One region of the Pseudoalteromonas sp. TAE79 genome, then DNA from elsewhere that is predicted to be linked to it. Evidence: predicted binding sites of a transcription regulator. Region 1 holds the regulator's gene; each other region holds the start of a gene.
The links. Region 1 encodes sigma-54, which starts transcription at its own class of promoters, with help from an activator protein. Its sites were predicted from a motif close to GTTGGCACGNNNNTNGNNT; they were not measured.
Positions count from the first base shown of each region.

Region 2: fliE (flagellar hook-basal body complex protein FliE) is a predicted target of sigma-54. The motif match lies at 3,812-3,830, and genes of this name have one in related genera.
Region 3: glnA (glutamate--ammonia ligase) is a predicted target of sigma-54. The motif match lies at 2,149-2,167, and genes of this name have one in related genera.

Region 1 covers NZ_AUTL01000277.1:48,718-58,329, forward strand. The annotation lists gene lptB (LPS export ABC transporter ATP-binding protein) at 1-695, shown strand, start outside; gene L655_RS0122670 (RNA polymerase factor sigma-54) at 765-2,264, shown strand; gene hpf (ribosome hibernation promoting factor) at 2,291-2,578, shown strand; gene ptsN (PTS IIA-like nitrogen regulatory protein PtsN) at 2,583-3,035, shown strand; gene rapZ (RNase adapter RapZ) at 3,054-3,899, shown strand; gene L655_RS0122690 (HPr family phosphocarrier protein) at 3,942-4,214, shown strand; gene mgtE (magnesium transporter) at 4,347-5,705, shown strand; gene L655_RS0122700 (protein disulfide oxidoreductase) at 5,763-6,314, shown strand; gene L655_RS0122705 (YgiQ family radical SAM protein) at 6,483-8,660, opposite strand; gene L655_RS0122715 (EAL domain-containing protein) at 9,061-9,612, opposite strand, start outside.
Region 2 covers NZ_AUTL01000266.1:108,223-116,579, forward strand. The annotation lists gene fliH (flagellar assembly protein FliH) at 1-667, opposite strand, end outside; gene fliG (flagellar motor switch protein FliG) at 671-1,711, opposite strand; gene fliF (flagellar basal-body MS-ring/collar protein FliF) at 1,704-3,419, opposite strand; gene fliE (flagellar hook-basal body complex protein FliE) at 3,440-3,772, opposite strand; gene L655_RS0121310 (sigma-54 dependent transcriptional regulator) at 3,929-5,395, opposite strand; gene L655_RS0121315 (ATP-binding protein) at 5,392-6,504, opposite strand; gene L655_RS0121320 (DNA-3-methyladenine glycosylase I) at 6,637-7,233, shown strand; gene L655_RS0121330 (sigma-54-dependent Fis family transcriptional regulator) at 7,536-8,357, opposite strand, start outside.
Region 3 covers NZ_AUTL01000052.1:38-6,118, reverse strand. The annotation lists gene typA (translational GTPase TypA) at 1-1,715, opposite strand, end outside; gene glnA (glutamate--ammonia ligase) at 2,223-3,629, shown strand; gene L655_RS0101680 (DUF4124 domain-containing protein) at 3,744-4,265, shown strand; gene glnL (nitrogen regulation protein NR(II)) at 4,348-5,418, shown strand; partial or broken gene L655_RS0101670 (sigma 54-interacting transcriptional regulator) at 5,433-6,081, shown strand, end outside.

The sequences.
Region 1 (9,612 bases):
AAAGCTATAAAGGTCGTGAAGTTGTAAAAAACGTCGGCCTTGAAGTACAAGCTGGCAGTATAGTTGGCTTACTTGGCCCTAACGGTGCTGGTAAAACAACGACTTTTTATATGATTGTAGGGCTTGTTCCTAGCGACAAAGGTAAAATATCTATTGATGATAACGATATTACTCTTTTACCTATGCATAGTCGTGCTAGATTAGGCATAGGCTACTTACCACAAGAGTCATCGATTTTTAGAAAGCTGACTGTTTATCAAAACTTAATGGCCATTTTAGAAACGCGCAAAGAACTAAATAAACAAGCCAGAGAAGACACGCTCAATAACTTATTAGATGAATTTAGCATACAACACATTCGTGATAGCCAAGGTATGGCATTATCGGGTGGAGAGCGTCGTCGTGTAGAAATAGCACGAGCACTGGCAGCAGATCCTAAATTTATATTACTGGATGAACCGTTTGCCGGTGTTGACCCTATTTCGGTATTAGATATAAAGAAAATAATAGAACATCTTAAAAATCGTGGGATTGGAGTATTAATTACCGACCATAACGTAAGAGAGACCCTTGATGTTTGTGAAAAAGCCTACATTGTTTCTCATGGGGAGCTGATTGCATCAGGTACTCCAGAGCACGTATTAAATGATAAAACAGTACGCGATGTTTACTTAGGCGAGCAATTTAGGCTGTAACATTTACGCCATGTCTTTAAGCATCTGCTAGTATTAATTATAACAACATAAAAGGATTGTTAGAGATACATGAGGCAATCACTACAGCTGCGCATGGGCCAGCAACTTACAATGACTCCACAGTTGCAACAAGCTATTCGTTTGTTGCAACTCAGTACATTGGATCTCCAGCAAGAAATACAAGAAGCTCTCGACAGTAATCCACTATTAGAGGTTGAAGAGGCAGACTATTCTGAAGACGCTGCTGGTAAAAACGAGCAAAAAGCTGATACCGATGACATAACTGTTAGCGCATCTGCTGATGATGCTCCGAGCGAATATGAACAAGATACTGGTGAAGCACTTGCAAAAGACACGCTAAGTGACGACATGGCTATGGATGTTAGTTGGGATGAGTACATGAGTGCCGCTCCTGCAGCCTCATCAGGTCCAATGCCTGAAGACGAATCAATATACCAAGGCGCCTCTACTGAAACGCTCCATGAGTATTTAATGTGGCAATTACAACTAACGCCATTTAGCCCTACCGATGAAGCCATCGCTATTGCGATTGTAGAGGCCGTCGATGATTCAGGTATTTTAACATTAAGCTGCGAAGAGATTTTAGAAAGCTTTAATCAAGAAAACGAAGATGATAACGAAGTCGAACTTGATGAAATTGAAGCCGTATTAAAACGCATTCAACTGTTTGATCCTGTTGGTATTGCTGCACGTAGTTTACAAGAGTGTTTGTGTATTCAGCTTAATCAATTTGATAAAGAAACACCTTACATTAATGAAACGAAAATGATTTTAACCGAGCATATTGATCTATTAGCAGCTCGCGACTATCGTACATTAATGAAAAAAACTAAGCTCAAAGAAGAAGAGCTTAAAGAAGTGATGACACTAATACATACTCTCAACCCAAAACCTGCAGATACTATTGTAAGGGAAGAATCTGAGTATGTTATTCCTGATGTGTCAGTTAAAAAAATTAAAGGCCGCTGGGTTGTCGAATTAAACCCAGATAGCATGCCTAAAATTCGTGTTAATAGCCAATACGCGGCAATGTCTCGCACTGTAAAATCAAGTGGCGACAGCCAGTTTATTCGCTCACATTTACAAGAAGCTAAATGGTTTATTAAAAGCTTAGAAAGTAGAAACGACACGCTATTAAAAGTTACTAATTGTATTGTTAAGCAACAACAAGGCTTTTTTGAACATGGCCCTGAAGCCATGAAACCAATGGTTTTAAATGATGTCGCTGAAATGGTAGAAATGCACGAATCGACAATTTCGCGTGTGACTACTCAAAAGTACATGCATACACCCCGTGGTATATTTGAGCTTAAATATTTTTTCTCAAGCCATGTAAGTACTGAAAACGGTGGTGAATGTTCATCTACAGCAATACGTGCGCTTATCCGAAAATTAATCGCAGCAGAAAACTCAGCAAAACCATTGAGTGATAGCAAAATAGCGGATATATTGGCTGAGCAAGGAATTAAAGTAGCAAGACGTACAATCGCAAAATACCGTGAATCTCTTGCTATTCCACCGTCAAATCAGCGTAAAAGTCTGATTTAAGACGCTAAACTAAGAGGGTAATGCTTATGCAACTAAACTTAACTGGTCGTCACGTAGAATTAACCGATTCACTAATAGACTATATTAATACTAAATTTGCGAAGCTTGAAAGACACTCTGATCATATTAATAATGTTCATGTCATTCTCGATGTAGAAAAATTAAATCAAAAAGCAGAAGCCACAATACACGTAAGCGGTGCTGAGCTATTTGCCTCTACAGAACATCAAGATATGTATGCCGCTATTGACTCGTTGATCGACAAGCTCGATCGCCAAGTAATCAAACACAAAGAGAAGCTTGCTCGACACTAATATGATGAAATTAAGTTCACTTATATGCCAGGACTGCAGCAAAGCTGCGGTCCTTTTTAATAGCAAAAAAAGAATTTTAGAGTTCATTAGCGAACTTGCTCACGACAAACTTCCGTATTTACCGCAACAAGATATTCTTAATGCTTTAATGAGCAGAGAGAAATTAGGTAGTACAGGTATAGGGCGTGGCATTGCTATTCCTCATGGAAGAATGAGCGGTGCAGAAGAGCCTTTGGCTTTAGTGCTCGTTAGCGAAACTCCAATAAACTTTGATGCAATCGATAATCGCCCTGTTGATATTTTTGTCGCACTCATCGTACCAGATGGCGATAACCAGCAGCACTTAAAGACTCTAGCAACCATTGCTGATAAACTAAACAACAAAGATTTTTGTAAACAGTTACGCAGTGCAAAATCTGATACTGAGCTTTACCAAGTTATTGTCGATCAATCATAGTTTTATAAAGGGTGTTAAATGGAGTTAATTATCATAAGCGGCCGTTCTGGTTCTGGAAAGTCGGTTGCTTTGCGCGTTGTAGAAGATTTAGGTTATTATTGCGTAGATAATATTCCAGTAAACCTACTACCTTCATTAGTTCGCAGTGTGTCTGATAGCTACGATAAAATTGCTGTTAGCATAGATGTGCGCAACATCCCTAAAGAACAAGATGAATTTAACGATATTCTTGAATACTTGCCTGGCTTTGCAAACCCTACGTTGTTTTATTTAGATAGCGACGATCAGACATTGATCAAACGCTTTTCTGAAACACGCAGATTACACCCACTATCAATAGACTCGTTGCCCCTTGATTTAGCCATCAAAAAAGAAAAAGAATTACTTGATGTATTAACCACTCGCGCCAACTTTATGATAGATACGACTGATTTAAGTGTTCATCAACTCGCTGAATCTATTCGTGAAAAGATTTTAGGTAAAAAAGATAAGCAACTGATTGTCACATTTGAATCATTTGGTTTTAAACACGGTATACCAAAAGAAGCAGACTACGTATTTGATGCACGCTTTTTACCAAATCCACACTGGGAACCAGAGTTAAAGCCTTTAAATGGGTTAGATCAACCGGTTAAAGACTATTTAGCTAATCACAGCATAGTGCAAAAATTCACATGGCAAATTCAAACATTTGTACAAACGTGGTTACCACATTTAGAACGAAATAACCGCAGTTATTTAACCATTGCTATTGGGTGTACAGGCGGGCAACATCGCTCTGTGTATTTAGCGCAAACTATCGGTGAAAGTTTCGCAATGACACATCCCAATGTAAAAATTCGCCATCGCGAGCAAGAAAAATAATATAGCTGAATAATCACCTGTTCAGCTTAGGTAGAGTAAGTTATGCATTGTGAAGATACCTTTTTAATAAAAAACAAATTAGGCTTACACGCCAGAGCAGCTACTGTGCTTGCGCAATTAGCAGTACAATTTGATGCGACAATCACATTATTCCAAGATGACAAAGAAGCAGCAGGCGATAGCGTACTTGCACTAATGTTACTTGAAAGTAGCCAAGGGAAAGAAGTTAAAGTTGTTTGTAAAGGCCCTGATTCTGAGCAAGCTTTACACGCTGTTGGAGAATTAATAGCACAACGCTTTAATGAACAAGAATAACCTGTTTTATAAAAACAATATTCGCATTACTAATGCTTCAATTAAAACAGATATATAAAATAGATAGGTTAGTAACGCCAGTTAACTCACCTCCCCCCCATAAAGTAATATAACAATTTATAAAGGACGCCAATGCCTGAAGCTTTTGAACAAGATTACCCACTACAGCAACTTAAACAGGTGACGAAGTCACTCAATAGTGGTCAATTTGTTCAAGTTAGGCGCATGCTCGCAAAAACGGCTCCTTGTGATACCGCATTATTATTAGAATCATCACCGCATAAAATTCGCCGACTGCTTTGGCAATTGGTCGATCCTGATGTGCAGGGTGATGTTCTTGAAGAATTATCTGAAGATGTTCGTTTAGGCATTATTGCCCAAATGGAACCTAAGCACATTGCCGCCGCAACTGAAGACATGGGCCACGATGACTTAGGTGAAGTATTACGTAGCCTGCCAGATACCGTCTATAAAGACGTTGTTAGCGCGATGGACATTCAAGACCGTGAACGTGCCACGCAAGCACTGTCATATCAAGAGCGTTCAGCAGGTGCGCTAATGAACACCGATACGGTGACCATTCGCCCTGATGTAACACTCGATGTTGTACTTCGTTATATTAGACTGCGTGGTGAGTTACCAGAGGGTACAGATGATTTATATGTTGTTGATAAACATAACTGCTTTATAGGCGCTTTATCGCTGAGTACATTATTAACTAATCCGCCAGAAAAAATTGTGCGCGATTTAATGGATGAAGATTGTGAGTCTATCCCAATCTCAATGGATGAAAGTGAAGTAGCGCAATTATTTGAGCGCCATAATTGGATATCGGCCCCTGTGGTGGACGATAACGACCAACTCCTCGGTCGTGTTACTATCGATGACATCGTTGATGTAATCCGAGAAGATGCCGAGCATAGCTTATTAAGCCTAGCCGGTCTTGATGATGAAGAGGATACATTCGCGCCTGTACTAAAAAGCTCTAAAAAACGCTCAGTTTGGCTAGGAGTTAATTTACTAACCGCACTTGCAGCTGCTTTTGTAGCTAGCTTTTTTGAAGGCACTTTAGATGTGCTCCCTATTTTGGCTGTGCTTAACGGTATTGTCCCTTCTATGGGTGGTGTTGCTGGTAGCCAATCATTAACGCTTGTTATCCGTGGTATTGCAGTAGGTCATATAAACCAAACAAACCAACGTTTCCTGATGATGAAAGAACTGGCCATTGGCGCGCTAAACGGTATTTTGTGGTCACTATTAATTGCGGGTGTTATTGCGCTATGGCAATGGGATTTTATGCTTGGTGGCGTACTCGCCTTCGCTATGTTTATGAACTTAGTGGTGGCAGGTGTTGCTGGTGCAAGTATTCCAATAATTCTTAAAAGAATGAATATAGACCCTGCTCTTGCAGGGAGTGTGGTGCTAACCACGGTGACTGATATTGTTGGTATATTCGCCTTTTTAGGTACTGCTACATGGTTGCTGATATAAATTAAACGCTTTAAATGTAAAAACTACAGCAAAAATACTTAGGGTAAATCAGTAGCTATGGCAACGGATACCAAACATAAAAATGACATACCTAAAAAAACGCTAAAACAAAAAAGCGTATCCATATTAAAAAGTGTACTGGTATATGGCTCTATATTTTTCGTCCTTTATACCGCCGTCAATTGGTGGCGGCAACCTGTCATGCCAGCAAATCCTCAATTACAATTAATCGATTATAAAGGGCAAAACATTGATTTAGCAGCAATGAGCCAAGATAAACCCACGCTTGTGTATTTTTGGGGAACTTGGTGTCCTATTTGTAGTATTACCTCCCCTGCCATAAACGAACTCGCAAACGAGAATAAATACCCCGTTGTGAGCATCGCGATAAAATCAGGCTCTGATCAAGAGCTGCATGATTATTTAAATGAGCAGGGCTACAGCTTCAGTACTGTTAACGATCGACACGGCGAGATATTTTCCGATTGGCAGGGACAAGTCACGCCATCTTATATAATCTTAAAAGATAATAAAATGACGCAAGGACTCACCGGCATTCAGCCGTTATGGTCACTTAAATTGCGTTTGTGGTTATCATCAATGCTTTAAAAAAAAGCTAAACTTAGCACAGGATATCTAAGGAGAGGGGCTCTAAAACCTCACCCTATATCACCTACAATAATATAGATAATAAAGAGCAAGGCTGACTTAATTTACGTATACAAAAGCTAAAAAACGCGTGCCGCAATTAGCCTTATCTATTAGCAAATAAAATTACTAACGTGTGCTTTGTCGATTACCGCCTACTTTTGGCTTAGTGTTTGCCTTTTTAAATTGGCTAAAACCGGTATGTCGCGTTAGTGCTGGACGCCCACCTTTTTTACCACCTTTACCTGCTTTTTCATCGCGCCCTTCTTCTGGCACTAAACAGTTAGGCCCTTTACCAATTAAATTAGCTTTACCCATTTTACGTAGAGCTTCACGTATCATTGGCCAACCAGCTGCATCGTGGTAGCGTAAAATAGCTTTATGTAATCTACGTTGGCGTGCGCCTTTAGGTACTGGAACAACTTCTGAGTTGTTTTTTATATTACGTAAAGAGTTCATCTCTGTATGGTAAATAGTCGTCGCATTCGCCATAGGTGATGGGTAAAAATTTTGTACCTGATCAAGCTTAAAGTCGTTTGATTTAAGCCATAAAGCCATGTTTACCATGTCTTCATCTTTTGTACCTGGGTGAGCAGATATAAAGTAAGGAATTAAATACTGCTTTTTACCGGCTTCTTTAGAGTACTTATCAAATAGTTCTTTAAATTGATCGTACGCTCCCATACCTGGTTTCATCATTTTTGATAATGGACCATCCTCTGTATGCTCTGGCGCTATTTTTAAGTAACCGCCTACATGGTGCGTTACTAATTCTTTAACGTAACGCGGGTCGCGTACAGCTAAATCGTAACGTACACCTGAAGCAATCAATACCTTTTTAATACCCTTAACTTCACGTGCTTTTTTATACAAATCTATTGTTGGCGTATGATCTGTATCCATGTGTTTACAAATATCTGGATACACACATGATAAGCGTCTACAGGTACTCTCGGCCTTTTTACTCGTACAACGTAGTTTATACATATTCGCCGTTGGGCCACCTAAATCAGAAATAACACCAGTAAAGCCGGGAACTTTATCTCTAATTTGTTCAATTTCTTCAATAATAGATTCTTGCGAACGACTTTGAATGATGCGCCCCTCATGCTCTGTAATTGAGCAAAACGAACAACCACCAAAACAGCCACGCATAATATTAACTGACGTTTTAATCATATCGTAAGCAGGTATTTTAGCATCACCATAACTTGGGTGAGGAATACGCTGATACGGCAAACCAAATACAGCATCCATTTCATGTGTTTCTAATGGATATGCTGGCGGGTTTACCCAAATAGAGCGATCGCCATGTCGCTGGTAAAGCGCCCTTGCACAACCAGGGTTTGTTTCTTGGTGTAAAATGCGCGAGGCATGGGCGTATAGAGGTTTGTTAACACTTACTTGCTCATAAGCAGGTAACTTAACATAGGTTTTTTCCCACGGCTTAGGACGTGCAGGCTGAACCATGATTGGTTTTGCTGCTTCTGCTTTTAAATCAATACCGGCTTGTTTAAATTCTGATTTACTACAGCCAACATCATCCGCGCCATATGGGTTTGGAATAGGGTCGATTTTACCAATTTTATCAATAGCGGTAGAATCACTGCCACGCCAACCAGGTAGAGGCTCTTTTCGAATAACAGCCGTGCCGCGAATATCCTGAATCGTATCCATCGTTTCACCCGCCGCAATACGGTGTGCAACTTCAACTAGCGGGCGCTCTGCGTTACCGTAAATTAAAATATCGGCTTTTGCATCAAACAAAATACTACGGCGTACTTTTTCCTGCCAATAGTCGTAATGAGCAATACGGCGAAGGCTGGCTTCAATACCGCCAATAACAATTGGGATACCTTTGTATGCTTCACGGCATTTTTGCGAGTAAATCATCACGGCGCGATCAGGGCGCTTACCGCCAACGTTATTAGGCGTGTAAGCATCATCGTGGCGCATGCGTTTTTCCGCTGTATAGCGGTTGATCATCGAATCCATGTTGCCGGCTGTTACACCAAAAAATAAATTCGGTCTGCCGAGCTCCATAAATGCATCTTTAGAGTCCCATGCAGGTTGGGCAATAATCCCCACTCTAAAGCCTTGCGCTTCAAGTACACGGCCAATTACCGCCATCCCAAAACTAGGATGATCAACATACGCATCACCACTAATTATTATTATGTCGCAACTATCCCAGCCAAGTGCATCCATTTCTTCACGTGTAGTTGGTAAAAATGGCGCGGTGCCATAACATTCAGCCCAGTATTTAGGGTATGAAAATAAGGCGCGCTTAGCTTTGAGTGTGCTCATAATTGTGGCCGTAGAATAACAAAAGGCGCGAATTATACCCTACTAAATTCTTTATATATACAAAGTAGTCAAAGCATATCGCGCTTTAAATTCTAAATCGTTCATTAGGGCGTGTTGATCTTTGTGGATTGAAATTTGTTCAATCTAGGGGCGATTTAATCGCGGCGCGAGGTTTGTAACCTAGCGGGCTAAGTAAAAACCGAGCAACAAAGAGTTAATCGTCCCTAGAAAGAACCCAAAGGGCAGCGCATGTTTGGCATTTATGCTGCGTTATCGCCTATTTATGGGGAACAACCACACTACATAGGCTCTGACTTGCCTAAATACCAAACAATCTGCTGCACAATTAATCACAAAAGTTCAACACGCCCTAACTTAAATAATAATAAGTTAATCTTTTTTAGCGTTTATTTATAAATTCTATCAATTCATGCTCAGGCATGGGTTTAGCATACATAAAACCTTGTACCTCATCACAGCCTAAATTTTTTAAGAACTGAGCTTGTTCTTGTGTTTCAACGCCTTCAGCAATCGTTTTTAAACCCAACTTAGCACCAAGAGAAATAACTAAGGCAGCAATAGCGCCAGTGTCATCATTTGGCAGATCTTTAATAAATGCACGATCTATTTTCAATCTATCCAAGGGTAAACTTTGTATATAACTAAGCGATGAAAAGCCAGTCCCAAAGTCATCAATAGCAACCTCAATCCCTAACTCTTGAAGCTCTCTAAGTGTATTAATAACAGTTTCGAGTTCATCCATTACTACGCTTTCTGTGACTTCTAACTCTATGTTTTTTGGCTTAACACCATATTTTAATAATGTATTTTTAACGTTTTGAGCATAACCTTTTACTTTAAACTGCGGAACAGACACATTAACCGCAATACAAATTTCGGTGCCCATATTTTCTAGGCGCTTTTGTTGTTGGCAAACTTGCTCTAAAACCCA
Region 2 (8,357 bases), on a different contig from region 1:
TATCAATAATGGTTTGTTCGCCGTAGCTCTCTTTTATGAGTTCTAAGTCTTCGGGGTTTAAATGGATTCGTACTTTTTCTTGCTCCGCATTAAGTGAATCAATACTTTGCTTTAACGTATGTAAAATTACATCAGGCGATGTTTTTACTTCTTGATAAATAACAGCTTCCGCCAACATGCTAGCAAGTTGTACTAATTGCTTCTCGGCTTGTTCGTCCACTTTATCTAGCGGTGCAGTTAACCCCTCTAAAATGGTTTTTAAACTTGTTAACTGCTCTTCAATTAATGGTTTTACGTCATCAAGGCCTTGTGTTTTACCTTGTTCTAAGCCTTCTTTGTAGCCTGCTTCTTTACCTTCACCAACACCTTTTTCAAAGCCGTCTATGTAGCCTTGCTCATGACCTTGTTTAAGGCCTTCTTCGTACGCGTCTTGTCTAATGCGTTCAAGCTCAACCATGGTAAGCGCAGGGAGTTCTGGCTCTTGTGGCTCATCAATTGGCATTTCTTCAGCTAATTCTTTTTTGTACAGCTCACTAAGCGGTGTGCCGTAAGCTGTAGAGCGATTGCCAAAGCTGCTCTCATCTGGTGCTACATCCGGTATAGCCCAGTTTTTTAATAGTTCATCTGCTTCATCAGCGTGAAGAGTGCGCCCTTTGAGTTTGCTCATGGTTTACAGGAACTCCTCGCCACCGCCGCCGCCCAGCTGAATTTCACCTGAGTCAGATAAACGACGCGCTGTTGATAAAATCTCTTTTTGCGCCGCTTCTACTTCACTTATTCGAACAGGTGCCATAGCTTCTAAATCATCAGCAAGCATTTCGGCTGCACGCTTAGACATATTGCCCAGTATTTTGTCTTTAAGCGCATCGTCGGTGCCCTTAATTGCTTTCATTAATACGTCTTGTTGTACTTCTCGTAGGATTGCTTGAATACCACGGTCTTCAACATCCATTAAGTTTTCAAACACAAACATAAGATCTTGAATTTGCTGCGACATCTCTTCGTCATGTTCACGAATAGAGTCCATTAACTGCCCTTCTACATTAGTATCTAGGTAGTTCATAATATCTGCAGCAGCTTTTAAGCCACCCATTTTAGCGGCTTGTGCACCTGCTTGGCCGGCAAATTGTTTTTCCATGATTTCGTTTAGCTCTTGCAGTGCTGCTGGCTGAACTTCTTCAAGGTTTGCAATACGCATGGTTAAATCTAAGCGTACTTTTTCAGGGAACTGAGCAATAATTTCAGCAGACTGTTCTGGCTCTAAGTACGATAATACAATGGTTTGAATTTGCGGATGCTCATTACGAATAATGTTTGCTACCTGCTTAGAGTCCATCCATTTTAATGAATCCAAGCCTTTAGCGCCTGAGCCCATAACAATTTGGTCAATAAGGCTAGCGGCTTTGTCTTCACCAAGTGCTGCTGTAAGCGCTTTTTTAATAAAGTCTTCTGACTGAAAACCAATGGTACTAAAGCTTTGAATTTGTTCTATAAACAAGTTGTGTACAGCGCTAATCTTAGCTTGTGATAAGTCCTGTAACCCAGCCATCGCCATACCCACTTTTTGTACCTGTTTAGGTTCTAAGTGTTTAAGGATTTGCGCTGCATCTTCTTCTGATAAACTCAAAAGTAATATAGCGGCTTTATCTACCCCATCTAGCTTATCAACATCAAAGGCTGGCGGGAGTTGTTTTTGTTCTTGATCAGTCATCTTCTGTTAACCACGCTTTGACTACTTGTGATGATAGTTCTGGTTCGTTAGCTACAAGGGCACGAATTGCTTTAAGTAGATCTTCGTCGCCATGTAAATCCGGTAACTGCAGTGTACCATCACTTGAGAAACCAACCGAAGCAGAATCAAAGTCTTTATTTAGCATATCAAGAGTATTGTCGCCAATATCTACGCCTGAGCTTAGTGCATCTTCGTCGTATTCTTCTAGTGTATCGTCTGGGTAAATCAAGCGTTTAAGCATTGGTTTTACCACTGCCATTATTAATACAATGATAACTAAGGCGCCCAATACAAGGCGGGCTATTTTCATAAACCAGTCTTGTTCCCACAGTGGCACTTCTATAGCTAAATCTGTTGCTTCACGTACAAACGGCACTGTTACTACTTCAAGTGCATCACCACGTTGCATATCAAAGCCCACACCGCCTTGTAGTAAGCGACGAATATTTGACAATGCTTCAACCGAGCGTGGAGCCATGGTTGTTTCGCCGTTTTCTCCCACTTTAGGAATATAGTCAACAGCAACTGATACGCTTATTCTGCGTATAACACCACTTTGCTGGCGCTTGTGCGAAATGGTTGTATCGAGTTCATAATTACGTGTAGCTTCTTTGTGGCTGCGTGTTGGAGAAGTAGCAGTGCCTGCACCACCTTGCCCCGCAACCTCAGGAATATTTGAATTTAGCGGTGGCTGATTTGTAAGCGCACCTGGAATACCAACAGCTAGGCCGCCAATGTTATTTTCTTCAAATGTGGTTTCGCTTCTAACCGCTGGTAAGTCTGGGTTATAACGCTTTTGAGTTTCCTCAATCGAGCTAAAGTCCATACTCAAATCAACTTGAGCTGTATAGTTTGCAAGCCCAACAACCGGTATTAAAATACTGTCTATTTTTTCAAGGTACTCTTGTTCGCGCTTACGCTCTAAATCGTATTCTTTACGAGAGCGTGCTGCTAGTGAGCTTTGCGAACCTGAATTTAATAATCGACCATTTTGATCGGTAACTGTAACACGTGCAGGTTCTAAGCCTTGTACTGCTGAGGCAATCATATCAACAACAGAGTCTACTTCTTCACGGTCAAGTGAACGCCCACGTTTAAGTGTTAATACAACGGTAGCTGATGGTTTTTTCTCTCTGCGGGCAAATACGTTTTCTTTAGGAATGGCTAACAATACTTTGGCGCGAGTAATGTTGTTAAGCTCTTCAATTGTGCGTGCTAATTGCTGTTCACGACCATGTTTTAGGCGCTCACGCTCCAAGCGTTGGCTTACGCCAAAGCCCATATCTTGCATAATAATGTCAGAGCCTGATGCTGGACCTTGCTCTAACCCTTCACGGGTCATTAGTAGCTTAATGTTTTGGTATTCACTTTCATCAACCGATACAACATTGCCATCGAGTTGATATTCAATTTTTTGTGCATCTAAAAAGTCTAATGTTTGAATAAGCTCTTCAGTTTGCATTTTGCCTAACGGGCGCATATCTGGCTGACGAGCCCAAATAATAATGAAAATCGCGATAGCTAAACAAATCGCTAATGCTATTACCAGTGTTACTTGGCGCAATACATCAACACCACTTAAAGCACTTAAGTAGCCTGACTTTTGTTCTTGTTGATCATCACCACCACTTTGGTCGATACCGCCGCCAGCAAGTGCTAGGTCTGTAGATTGGTTAGATTGCGCCACAATAATTCTCCACTACCTAATTAAACAGGCATGTTCATGATTTCTTTATAAGCTTCAACAAGTTTATTACGAACCTGTACTGTAGCCTCAAAAGCAACTGACGATTTTTGAGAAGCAATCATCGCCTCAGCAAGCGATACACTTCGATCACCCATTTCAACCGCTTTTACTTTTTGACCTGCATCTTGCTGTAGACCGTGCACTGTATTTAGTGCATCACTAAGCATGTCGCCAAACTGGGAAGTAGAAGTAGGCTGAACTTGAGTCGGCAATTTATTTATCTGATTATTACGGCCGGCTTCTAAAGCCATTGATTGCATTTCTTGAAATACAGCACTGTTTTGAATTTTCATAATTTATCTCTGACACGCAGTGAACTCTTACAAGTAATAAAGCACAAAACATGCCAAATAATTAATTGTTAAAATACATGAAGTTAACTTTAAATTATGTGAGTCAGAGTTTTGACAACCCTAAGTTCGCAGCGCAAACTTAGGGTTTATAGGAGGTTATGCAGGAAGTGAAATACCTAAATCGCGCATTTGCGCTAGTTTATAACGTAAAGTTCGTGGGCTTATGCCCAACGTTTCAGCAACGTCTTTACGCTTACCTTGGCAACGTGCAAGGGTTTCTAAAATAATGCGATGCTCTTTGTCTTTAAGCTCATCTTTATAGCTACCGGTATCTGCCGCTAGCAAGCCCTGCTTAGGTTCAGCCTCAACAGGTGCTTTTTCATCGTAGTATGCCGAGCTTAGCGTACTTTTATCAACGCCTTTATCTGCGTGAGCTAATTCTGTTGGCGATAATGTTTGCGCCGGTGCCAATGATGGCTCCATAACAAAGTTATTAGATACTAAGTTTTCGATAAAAATAGCATGCTCGTTTATTGTATCGCCACTTCGCAGTATAAGCGCACGCTGTATAACGTTATCAAGCTCGCGCACATTTCCAGGCCACGCGTGAGCCAGTAACTTTTGCTCGGCAGCTTTATCTAAATACGCCATAGGCTCTTTGCTTTTACTGATATGGCGCTCAATTAAATGCTTAGCCAATACAATAATATCGCCAGGGCGTTGGCACAATGGTCGCCACATTAGTGGAAAAACATTAAGCCTGTAATATAGATCTTCTCTAAATTGGTTTTCAGACACGGCTTCTTTTAAATCACGATTACTGGTTGCCAAAATACGTACATCAAGCTGGATTGTTTTACGACCCCCTAAACGCTCTACTTCACGCTCTTGCAGTACGCGTAACAGCTTTGCTTGTAGCCCTAAGTCCATCTCTGTAATTTCATCAAGTAAAATAGTCCCGCCTTGTGCTTGCTCAAACTTACCCGGACATGCTTGAATCGCGCCTGTAAAAGCCCCTTTTTCGTAACCAAATAAAGTGGCTTCGAGCATATTTTCAGGAATAGCCGCGCAGTTAATCGCCACAAATGGCTCATTACAGCGGCTCGACTTATCATGAATATAACGAGCAAGTACTTCCTTACCTGAACCACTTGGGCCAAGTACCATTACACTTGCATCAGAGCGTGCTACTTTACTCGCAAGCTCCAATAATTGAATACTAGTTGGGTCAGCAACAATAGGTCCGTCGGTTTCTTTTGCTTTTTCAGGCAAATAACGGCTCACCATATTTAACAGCACTTCAGGTGCAAATGGTTTAGCCATGTAGTCAATTGCACCTAAGCGCATGGCTTCTACTGCATCGTCAATTGTGGCGTACGCCGTCATCATTAATACAGGTAAATCAGGGTGGTTTAATTTAATACTGCGTAGTAAATCAAGTCCACTCATTGCGCCCATTTGCACGTCGCTTACAACAAGCGAAAATTGATCTTTTTTAAGCAATATCATTGCTTGCTCAGCACTGTTCGCTGCAACACATTCAATACCCGACATTTCAAGGGTATCTATTAAGGCTTCACGAAGCCCAGCGTCATCTTCGACAACTAAAATAGTGTTACTCATAATGAACCCTCTAATTTAGATGTTGCCTTAATAGGCAGTAACAAGCTAAAGCAGGCACCACCCTGCGTATTATTAGTCACATCAACACGGCCTTGGTGTGCACTAGCCACCGAACTCACTACAGCAAGCCCTAAGCCTGTGCCCTGACTTTTTGTAGTAAAAAATGGTTCAAAGATTTTATCGCTTTGGCTTAAATCAACACCTGGGCCATTGTCGCTCACACTAATACGAACCATATCTAAATCTTTTAAATCTCTTTGTGCGCTAATTTTTACTTTTGCACCGCCGCCAATAACTTGAATACTATTGTGCACAAGATTTTGAATAGCACTGGCCAGTGCCGTTTTATTACCGACTATTTGTATATCTGGCTCTGGTAAGCTTACATCCAGTTCACTTTCATTAAGTGCGACCATCGCATCAGCGCCTGCTTTAACTTCTGTTAAAAGCTGCTGCATTGAAACTTGCTCAACAACTTGCTGATCGCCACTTTTAGCAAATAACAGCATGTCGTTTACTTGAGTTTCTAAATCTTTTAAGCGCGACATTAACTTTGTTTGAAAGTTATCGCGAGATGCTTCGGGTAAGCGCTTAGACCCTAAATTAGCAGCATAAAGCATAGCGGCTGAGAGCGGCGTACGGACTTGATGCGCTAATGATGCAACCATTTTACCCAGCGCGCTCAATCGCTGCATATGTGCAACACGTTTTTGTAAGCGGCGGGTTTCGGTTAAATCCGTCATTAAAATAAGTTGCCCAGGCTCTGGTGCTAAAGCAGTAATATCAAGCTTTATTAGGCGCCCGTCTTTTAAAGACACTTCGTGACCATCATCTTGATGTGGCCTAAAAGAGCGCTGAATAACATTAAACCAGCGTTCGCCTTCAAGTGGCTCGCCAAGCATATCAATCGCTATTTGATTCGCTTTTGCAATCAACCCTTTGCCATCAAGTACAACCACGCCTGCTGGCATTGTATCAACCAAATGCGAAAGCCAACTTGCTTGCTTGCGCAGATCGCTTAATTCACCAATGTACTCCTCTTGAAGTAAACATGGGTTATACTGATTTGCAGAAAAAAACTGTGGTTTTAGCACGCTAGCAAGGGCCATAATCAAATCTCGAATTGATGTAGATATATGTCTAAATGCACGATTTATACCAAAATTTATTTGCATACTTATCATTAAGTTACATCAACAATTTGAGCGACATAAAAATGACGCACGCAAAAAGGAATAATAATGAGTGAGCAAATAAAGTGCCGTTGCCCGTGGCTCGACACCACTAAACCCGACTACGTTATTTACCATGATGAAGAATGGGGCGTCCCTCTTTATGATGATACAAAGCTGTTTGAATTTATTACGCTTGAATCAGCGCAAGCCGGCTTAAGCTGGTACACAATTTTAAAAAAGCGTAGCGGTTACAAAAAAGCATTTGCTAATTTTGATGTAGATAAAGTGGCACAATTCACACAAGATGACGTTGAGAGACTAATGCTTGATGAAGGGATTGTGCGCAACCGATTAAAAATTGCGGCAACTGTTAACAACGCAAAGTGCTTTATAGAAATACAAAAAGAATTTGGAAGTTTTAGTAACTACCAATGGCAGTTTGTCGATAATAAACCGATTATAAGTAATTTAAATAACGCTGAGGACTACCCAGCAATTACAGAGGCATCAACTGCATTTGCTAAAGATTTAAAAAAACGGGGTTTTAAGTTTTTAGGCCCTACAACGGTATATGCGCATATGCAGGCCTGCGGTATGGTTAACGATCACAGTAATGATTGTTTTAGAAAAGAAGAAATTATTGAGGCTTTTAGTAGTAAGTGATTAAAAGCTATAAAAGTAATTTGTTCACAAAGAGGTTAAGAGACGCTGCGCTTTAGATAAGTAAAACGTAAGTTGACTATGGTTTCTCATTTAGCTTCGTTTTTCTCTTTGTGAAATAACGTTTTATTTAAATGATTAAAAGCTACGCTTTTCACGCGAGCAAGCTCAGCGTCTACCGCCAAGGTTTAAGTTTGGGTTATCTTGTAGACGCCAAGCTTGCTTGCGTGACGGGCAAAGCCCGTAAAGTGATTGATCACAAATGAATAATAAATAACGAAAAGTATTTCACCATTTTCGTACTTCTAATCTCGTGAAAGATTATACTTTTTCATTTTCTCAACGAGTGTTGTTCTGCGTACACCTAATATTTCGGCTGCGCGAGCTACAACATAATCATAGCGCTCTAATGCTTGGGTTATTAAGCTAATTTCAAGCTCTGCTAAATAATCTTTAAGTTCAATACCATCATCAGGCAATAGCCCACTACCCGTTTGGCTAAACTCAGTATCTGGCTCACTTTCGTAATCGCTAAAACCGGTGCTAAATATGTCGTTAAAAGCGTCTTTTTCCATTAACTCTTCAGGGTATTCTGGCTCGTACGCTTCAACTTCAATGTAACGATATTTATTAGGTAAATCGGGAATATCAACCACTTTTTCAGGAAACATAATAACCATACGCTCCACTAAGTTAGCAAGCTCACGAATATTACCAGGCCAAGCATGTTCTTTTAAGCTCTCAACTGCGCGCTCGGTAAACTTAGCGGTAGAACCAGTCTGGTCGTTAACACGGCGCATTAACTCTTTTAAAAGCAGCGGAATATCATCAGCACGTTCACTAAGCGATGGGTTTTCGATAGGAAATACATTTAAGCGGTAATATAAATCTTCCCTAAAACTACCCTCTTCAATCATTGTTTCTAAGTTACGATGCGTGGCTGCAATAACGCGTACATCAGCCTGAATAGCCTTTGTACCACCAACACGTTCGTAGCTGCGCTCTTGCAATACTCGCAGCAACTTAACTTGCATTTGCAGTGGCATATCGCCTATTTCATCTAAAAATAGCGTTCCACCTTGAGCGAGTTCAAAGCGCCCTTTACGAGCCGATATAGCACCAGTAAA
Region 3 (6,081 bases), on a different contig from region 1:
AACTCAAGCGCTTGCTCAAGTGAGTAGTTAAGGTGCGGAGAAAGCGTTTGCGCTTCATCAGTACCAGATGCACGTACGTTAGTTAACTGCTTGCCTTTAAGGGCGTTAACTGTAAGGTCGTTATCACGGTTATGAATACCGATAACCATACCTTCGTATACTTCAACACCGTGACCGATGAATAAACGGCCGCGCTCTTGTAAGTTGAATAATGCGTTAGTAAGTGCTTTACCAGTTGCGTTTGCAATCATTACGCCGTTCTTACGAACACCGATAGCGCCACCTTTATGAGGACCATAATGATCGAACGTATGGTACATAAGACCAGAACCCGAAGTAAGCGTCATGAAATCAGTTTGGAAACCAATTAAACCACGGCTTGGGATCATGAAGTCTAAACGCATACGGCCTTTGCCATCTGGAGTCATGTTAGTAAGTTCACCTTTACGTAGGCCAACTTGTTCCATAACAGAACCTTGATGCTCTTCTTGACAGTCAATAGTCACTGTTTCAAACGGTTCTTCTAGAACGCCATCTACAGTACGTAAGATAACTTCTGGACGAGAAACTGAAAGCTCGTAACCTTCACGACGCATGTTTTCGATTAAGATACCTAGGTGTAATTCACCACGACCAGAAACACGGAAGCTATCTGGGCTAGCAGTATCTTCAACGCGAAGTGCTACGTTGTGTACTAATTCTTTGTCTAAACGCTCACGGATATTACGTGACGTTACAAACTTACCTTCTTTACCACAGAAAGGTGAGTTATTTACAGAGAATGTCATTGTTACAGTTGGCTCATCAACACTTAGTGGTGGTAATGCTTCAACGTTTCCTGGGAAACAAACTGTATCAGAAATCTTAAGCTCACCAATACCTGTTACAGTTACGATGTTACCAGCGTAAGCTCTATCAGTTTCGATACGCTCAAGACCTAGGTAGCTTTGTACTGCACCAATTTTACCATTACGTGTAGTGCCATCAGCACTGATAATAGTAACTTGTTGGTTAGGAGCAACAGAACCACGTTTTATACGACCAATACCAACTACACCAACATAAGAGTTGTAATCTAGTTGAGAAATTTGCATTTGGAAGTCACCTTCAGGATCTGCATCCGGTGGTGATACTTCTTCAACGATCATCTTGAACATAGGTTCCATGTTGTCTGATGGTTCGTCTAAATCTAGTGTTGCCCAACCGTTGATTGCTGAAGCGTAGATTACTTTAAAGTCTAACTGTTCGTCAGTCGCGCCAAGGTTGTCGAATAAATCAAAGATTTGATCCATAACCCAATCTGGACGAGCGCCTGGCTTATCAATTTTATTGATAACGACGATTGGTTTTAAGCCTTGCGCGAATGCTTTTTGCGTAACGAAACGCGTTTGCGGCATTGGACCTTCTTGAGCATCAACAAGTAATAATACTGAGTCAGCCATCGAAAGTACGCGTTCAACTTCACCACCGAAATCGGCGTGTCCCGGGGTATCTACGATATTGATATGGTAGTCATTCCAAGAAATGGCTGTGTTTTTAGCCAAAATGGTAATACCACGTTCTTTCTCAATGTCGTTTGAGTCCATCACGCGCTCTTCGTTACCGCCGCGTGTTTCTAATGTACCTGATTGCTCAAGTAGTTTGTCAACCAGTGTTGTTTTACCATGGTCAACGTGCGCGATAATCGCTATATTTCTTAACTGTTCGATGCTCATATATTTACTCAGAGAAATTAAATTCTCATTGATCCTGCAAGATCTACGCACTCATCCACGCTTTCGCGAGATGTCCCAGCATAGGATTTAAAAGGGCGCATATTATCCCTCATTAATGACATGGATGAAAGTTTATCCAATATAAATTTCAAAACTTTCTCAATACTTTTACTAAGTATCTGTTTTATATATGACAATTATATGAATTAAATTTCAAATTTTTTTTGAAAAACAGCCTTTTTGGCTATTTTGCTGATCTTTTTGGTACTCTTTTGCATTTAGGTTATGCTATTTCCGAGCGATTAAATTAGCAGCAAATTGTGCCCTGTAAATTTTGCACCAAAAAGGAAAATTTACGCACCAATATAGTGCGTTTGTACATTCCATTTTGATGCAACGATATTTTTTTAATTTATAAACAGCTAGTTATAAAAATGGCACAAAATCAGCTTAGTAAATCCCAAAGCAATTATGCAGCAATAACAAAACCCAATAGTTGGAGGACACATGTCACAATCGGTTTTAGATTTTATTAAAGAAAATGACGTCAAGTTCATTGATTTACGCTTTACTGACACTAAGGGTAAAGAACAACATATATCTATTCCTCATCACCAAGTTGATGAAGACTTTTTTGAAGACGGTAAAATGTTTGACGGTTCTTCAATTGCAGGCTGGAAAGGCATAAACGAATCAGACATGGTATTAATGCCAGTTGCTGAATCAATCAAACTAGACCCTTTCACTGAAGAATCAACATTAATCGTACGTTGTGACGTAGTAGAGCCTTCAACACTTCAAGGTTATGAGCGCGACCCGCGTTCTGTTGCTAAGCGTGCTGAAGATTACATGCGCTCTACAGGTATTGCAGATACAGTTTTATTTGGCCCTGAGCCAGAGTTTTTCGTATTTGACGACGTTAAATACAAATCAGATATGTCTGGTTCTATGTACAAAATTGATTCTAAGCAAGCTGCTTGGAACTCAGATAAAGAATATGCAGATGGCAACACAGGTCACCGTCCAGGTATTAAAGGCGGTTACTTCCCAGTTGCTCCTGTTGATGACTTCCAAGATTGGCGTTCAGCTACGTGTCTAGTTCTAGAAGAAATGGGTCAAGTAGTAGAAGCACATCACCACGAAGTTGCAACAGCAGGTCAAAACGAGATTGCTACTCGCTTTAATACAATGGTATTAAAAGCGGATGAAATCCAAGAAATGAAATATGTTATCCATAACATGGCTCACTTATACGGTAAAACAGCAACGTTTATGCCTAAGCCAGTTGTTGGTGATAACGGTTCTGGTATGCATTGTCACCAGTCACTTGCTAAAGACGGTGTTAACCTTTTTGCTGGCGATAAGTACGGCGGTCTTTCTGAAGATGCACTTTACTACATTGGCGGTATCATTAAGCATGCTAAAGCAATTAACGCTTTTGCAAACGCATCTACTAACTCGTACAAACGTTTAGTACCAGGTTTTGAAGCACCAGTTATGCTTGCGTACTCTGCACGTAACCGTTCTGCATCAATCCGTATCCCAGTGGTTCCATCTGAAAAAGGTCGTCGTATTGAAGTACGCTTCCCGGATCCAACAGCTAACCCATACCTTGCTTTCTCAGCAATGCTTATGGCTGGCCTTGATGGTATCAAAAACAAGATCCACCCTGGCGATGCTATGGATAAAGATTTATACGACTTACCAGCTGAAGAAGCAGCAGAAATTCCAACTGTTGCAGCATCACTTGACGAAGCACTATCTGCACTTAGCGCAGACCGTGAATTCTTAACTCAAGGTGGCGTATTCACTGACGACTTAATCGATGCTTACATCGAACTTAAGTCTAAAGAAGTTGAAAAGCTTAACATGACAACTCACCCAGTTGAGTTTGAAATGTACTACAGCTGTTAATATAAGCTGTAAAAAATATGTGTGTTCTCAAGCCCGCTTTGCGGGCTTTTTTAATGGTAAAATTAGTCAATCTCCACTAAAGTTAAGTTACCGATAAAAATGCAGGGCTGCAGAGTGAATAACAAGATTTTATTACTATTAATTACTTTAGGATTAAGTAATTATGGTTATGCCGGTGAAACAAAAATATACGCTTGGAAAGATAAAAATGGCGTATTAGTGTTCTCTGACACCCCTCATAGAGGTGCTAAAGAGGTAAAGCTTACCAGCCAAGATCTTAATATGCCTGCAACAAATACTGACATTTTTGACGAGCAACCCCAGCCTCAACAAGCGGCCTTTAGTATTGCCATTTCCTCACCTGATCATAACCAGACTATTCGTGAAAATACCGGCACTGTTTATGTTACTAGCCGAATAAAACCGCGCTTTGAAACTGGTTTTACTATACAACTTTTTATTGATGGTAAAGCACACGGCCCTGCCAGTGACAGCTCAACCTTTGCAATAAGGGATGTAGAACGTGGTCAGCACACACTACAATTAAAGCTTTTTAATAGTAAAAACCAAGTTATTGCTACAAGCGAGCCCTGTATGTTTTTTATGCACCGAAAAGGGCTAAGCCTAAGTAATTAAATTGGGGTATTACTAATCGTGCAGCAGTGTATTTTACCGTATAACTTGCTTGCAAACATCAACGCACTAAAATGGTGCAGCTATGATTAATAATAAAAACTTTAGCCCTGAGCTACTCGATGCTATTTGGCAAAATCAAACAACCGCTATCATGTTGCTTGATAAAAACTTCACCGTTGTCTATGCCAATACCAGTACTAGCGAACTGCTTGGCCTTGGTAACAAGCGCCTATTAGATCAGCCTTTCGACAGTCTTTTTAATTACCATTCAATCGATTTGCAGCGTATAGAACAATACTCATTAGTTGAAGGTGTAGATTGCCAGCAGCACAGAGCTGACGTGGTTTTTAGCGATTCTCGCCATGCAAAAGTAGCCGTAAGTACACGACAAATTAAGTTTGATGGCTCACTTTATATTTTATTTGAGTGGCGCCAAACTGATGACGAAATTAAGCACGACCAAGCGTCTAATCAAATGCATCAATACCAAGCAGCCCGAAATCTAATTAGAGGCTTAGCTCACGAAATTAAAAATCCTTTAGGTGGAATTCGCGGAGCGGCGCAGTTATTGCAGTATGAGGTTGATCAACAAGAAAGAGACCAATGTGCTGAACTTATCATTGAGCAAGCTGACCGATTACGCGAATTAGTAGATAGGCTTTTAGGGCCAAATCAGCTTCCGCAAAAATCGTATGGCAATATACATCAATCACTTGAATCAGTTGCACGACTAAGTACGTTAGATAATTGTTCTAACATTAGCTTGGTTAAGGATTACGACCCAAGCATTCCTGATGTATACATTGATCAAGGTAAAATTCAGCAAGTAGTATTAAACATTGTTCGAAATGCTCAGCAGGCGCTTGTAAATGGCGGTGAAATAACAATAAAAACCCGCATTAATCATCAGCATCGTCGCCCAGGTAAAGCACCTAAAAAAGCCTTGTTGATCCAAATATCTGATAACGGACCAGGTATTGATCCCAGTGTACGTGAAACACTGTTCTACCCTATGATCACCAATAAAGAAGATGGCTCAGGGTTAGGACTCTCAATAGCGCAAACGCTGATAGATCAACATGATGGCTATATAGAATGCGATAGCTGGCCTGGACATACTGAATTTAATATCTATCTGCCCTTTGCAGATTAATGTTTGGAGTTTGCATGAAAACAGTTTGGCTTGTAGATGATGATGCCTCAATTCGCTTTGTACTTGAAAAGGCACTAACCCGTTCAGGGTTTAACACGGAGAGCTTTGCTAATGCGCAAGATGTACTAAGCGCACTAAAGTTTAGCCAACCTACTGTTTTAGTTTCTGACGTTAGAATGCCAGGCATGGATGGTATGGCGTTGCTTGAACTTATCGCAGAGCAAAACCCTGGGCTGCCAGTTATTATAATGACTGCCCACTCAGATTTGGACTCTGCAGTTAATGCATTCCAAAAAGGTGCTTTTGAATACCTAGCTAAGCCGTTTGATTTAAACGAAGCAGTGGCGCTAGTCGAGAGCGCGTGCAGAGCAAACTCCACTAAAAAAACTAAGCGAAAGCAAGCTCCACCAAAAAGTGCCCACATTATTGGTGAAGCACCCGCTATGCAAGAAGTGTTTAGAGCGATAGGTAAACTATCGGCCTCTAGCATGAGCGTATTAATAAATGGTGAATCTGGCACAGGTAAAGAACTTGTCGCCAGCGCCCTGCACAACCATAGTCCACGTAAAGAAAATCAATTTATTGCACTTAACATGGCAGCCATTCCAAAAGAGCTAGTTGAGTCAGAGTTATTTGGCCACGAAAAAGGCGCATTTACGGGCG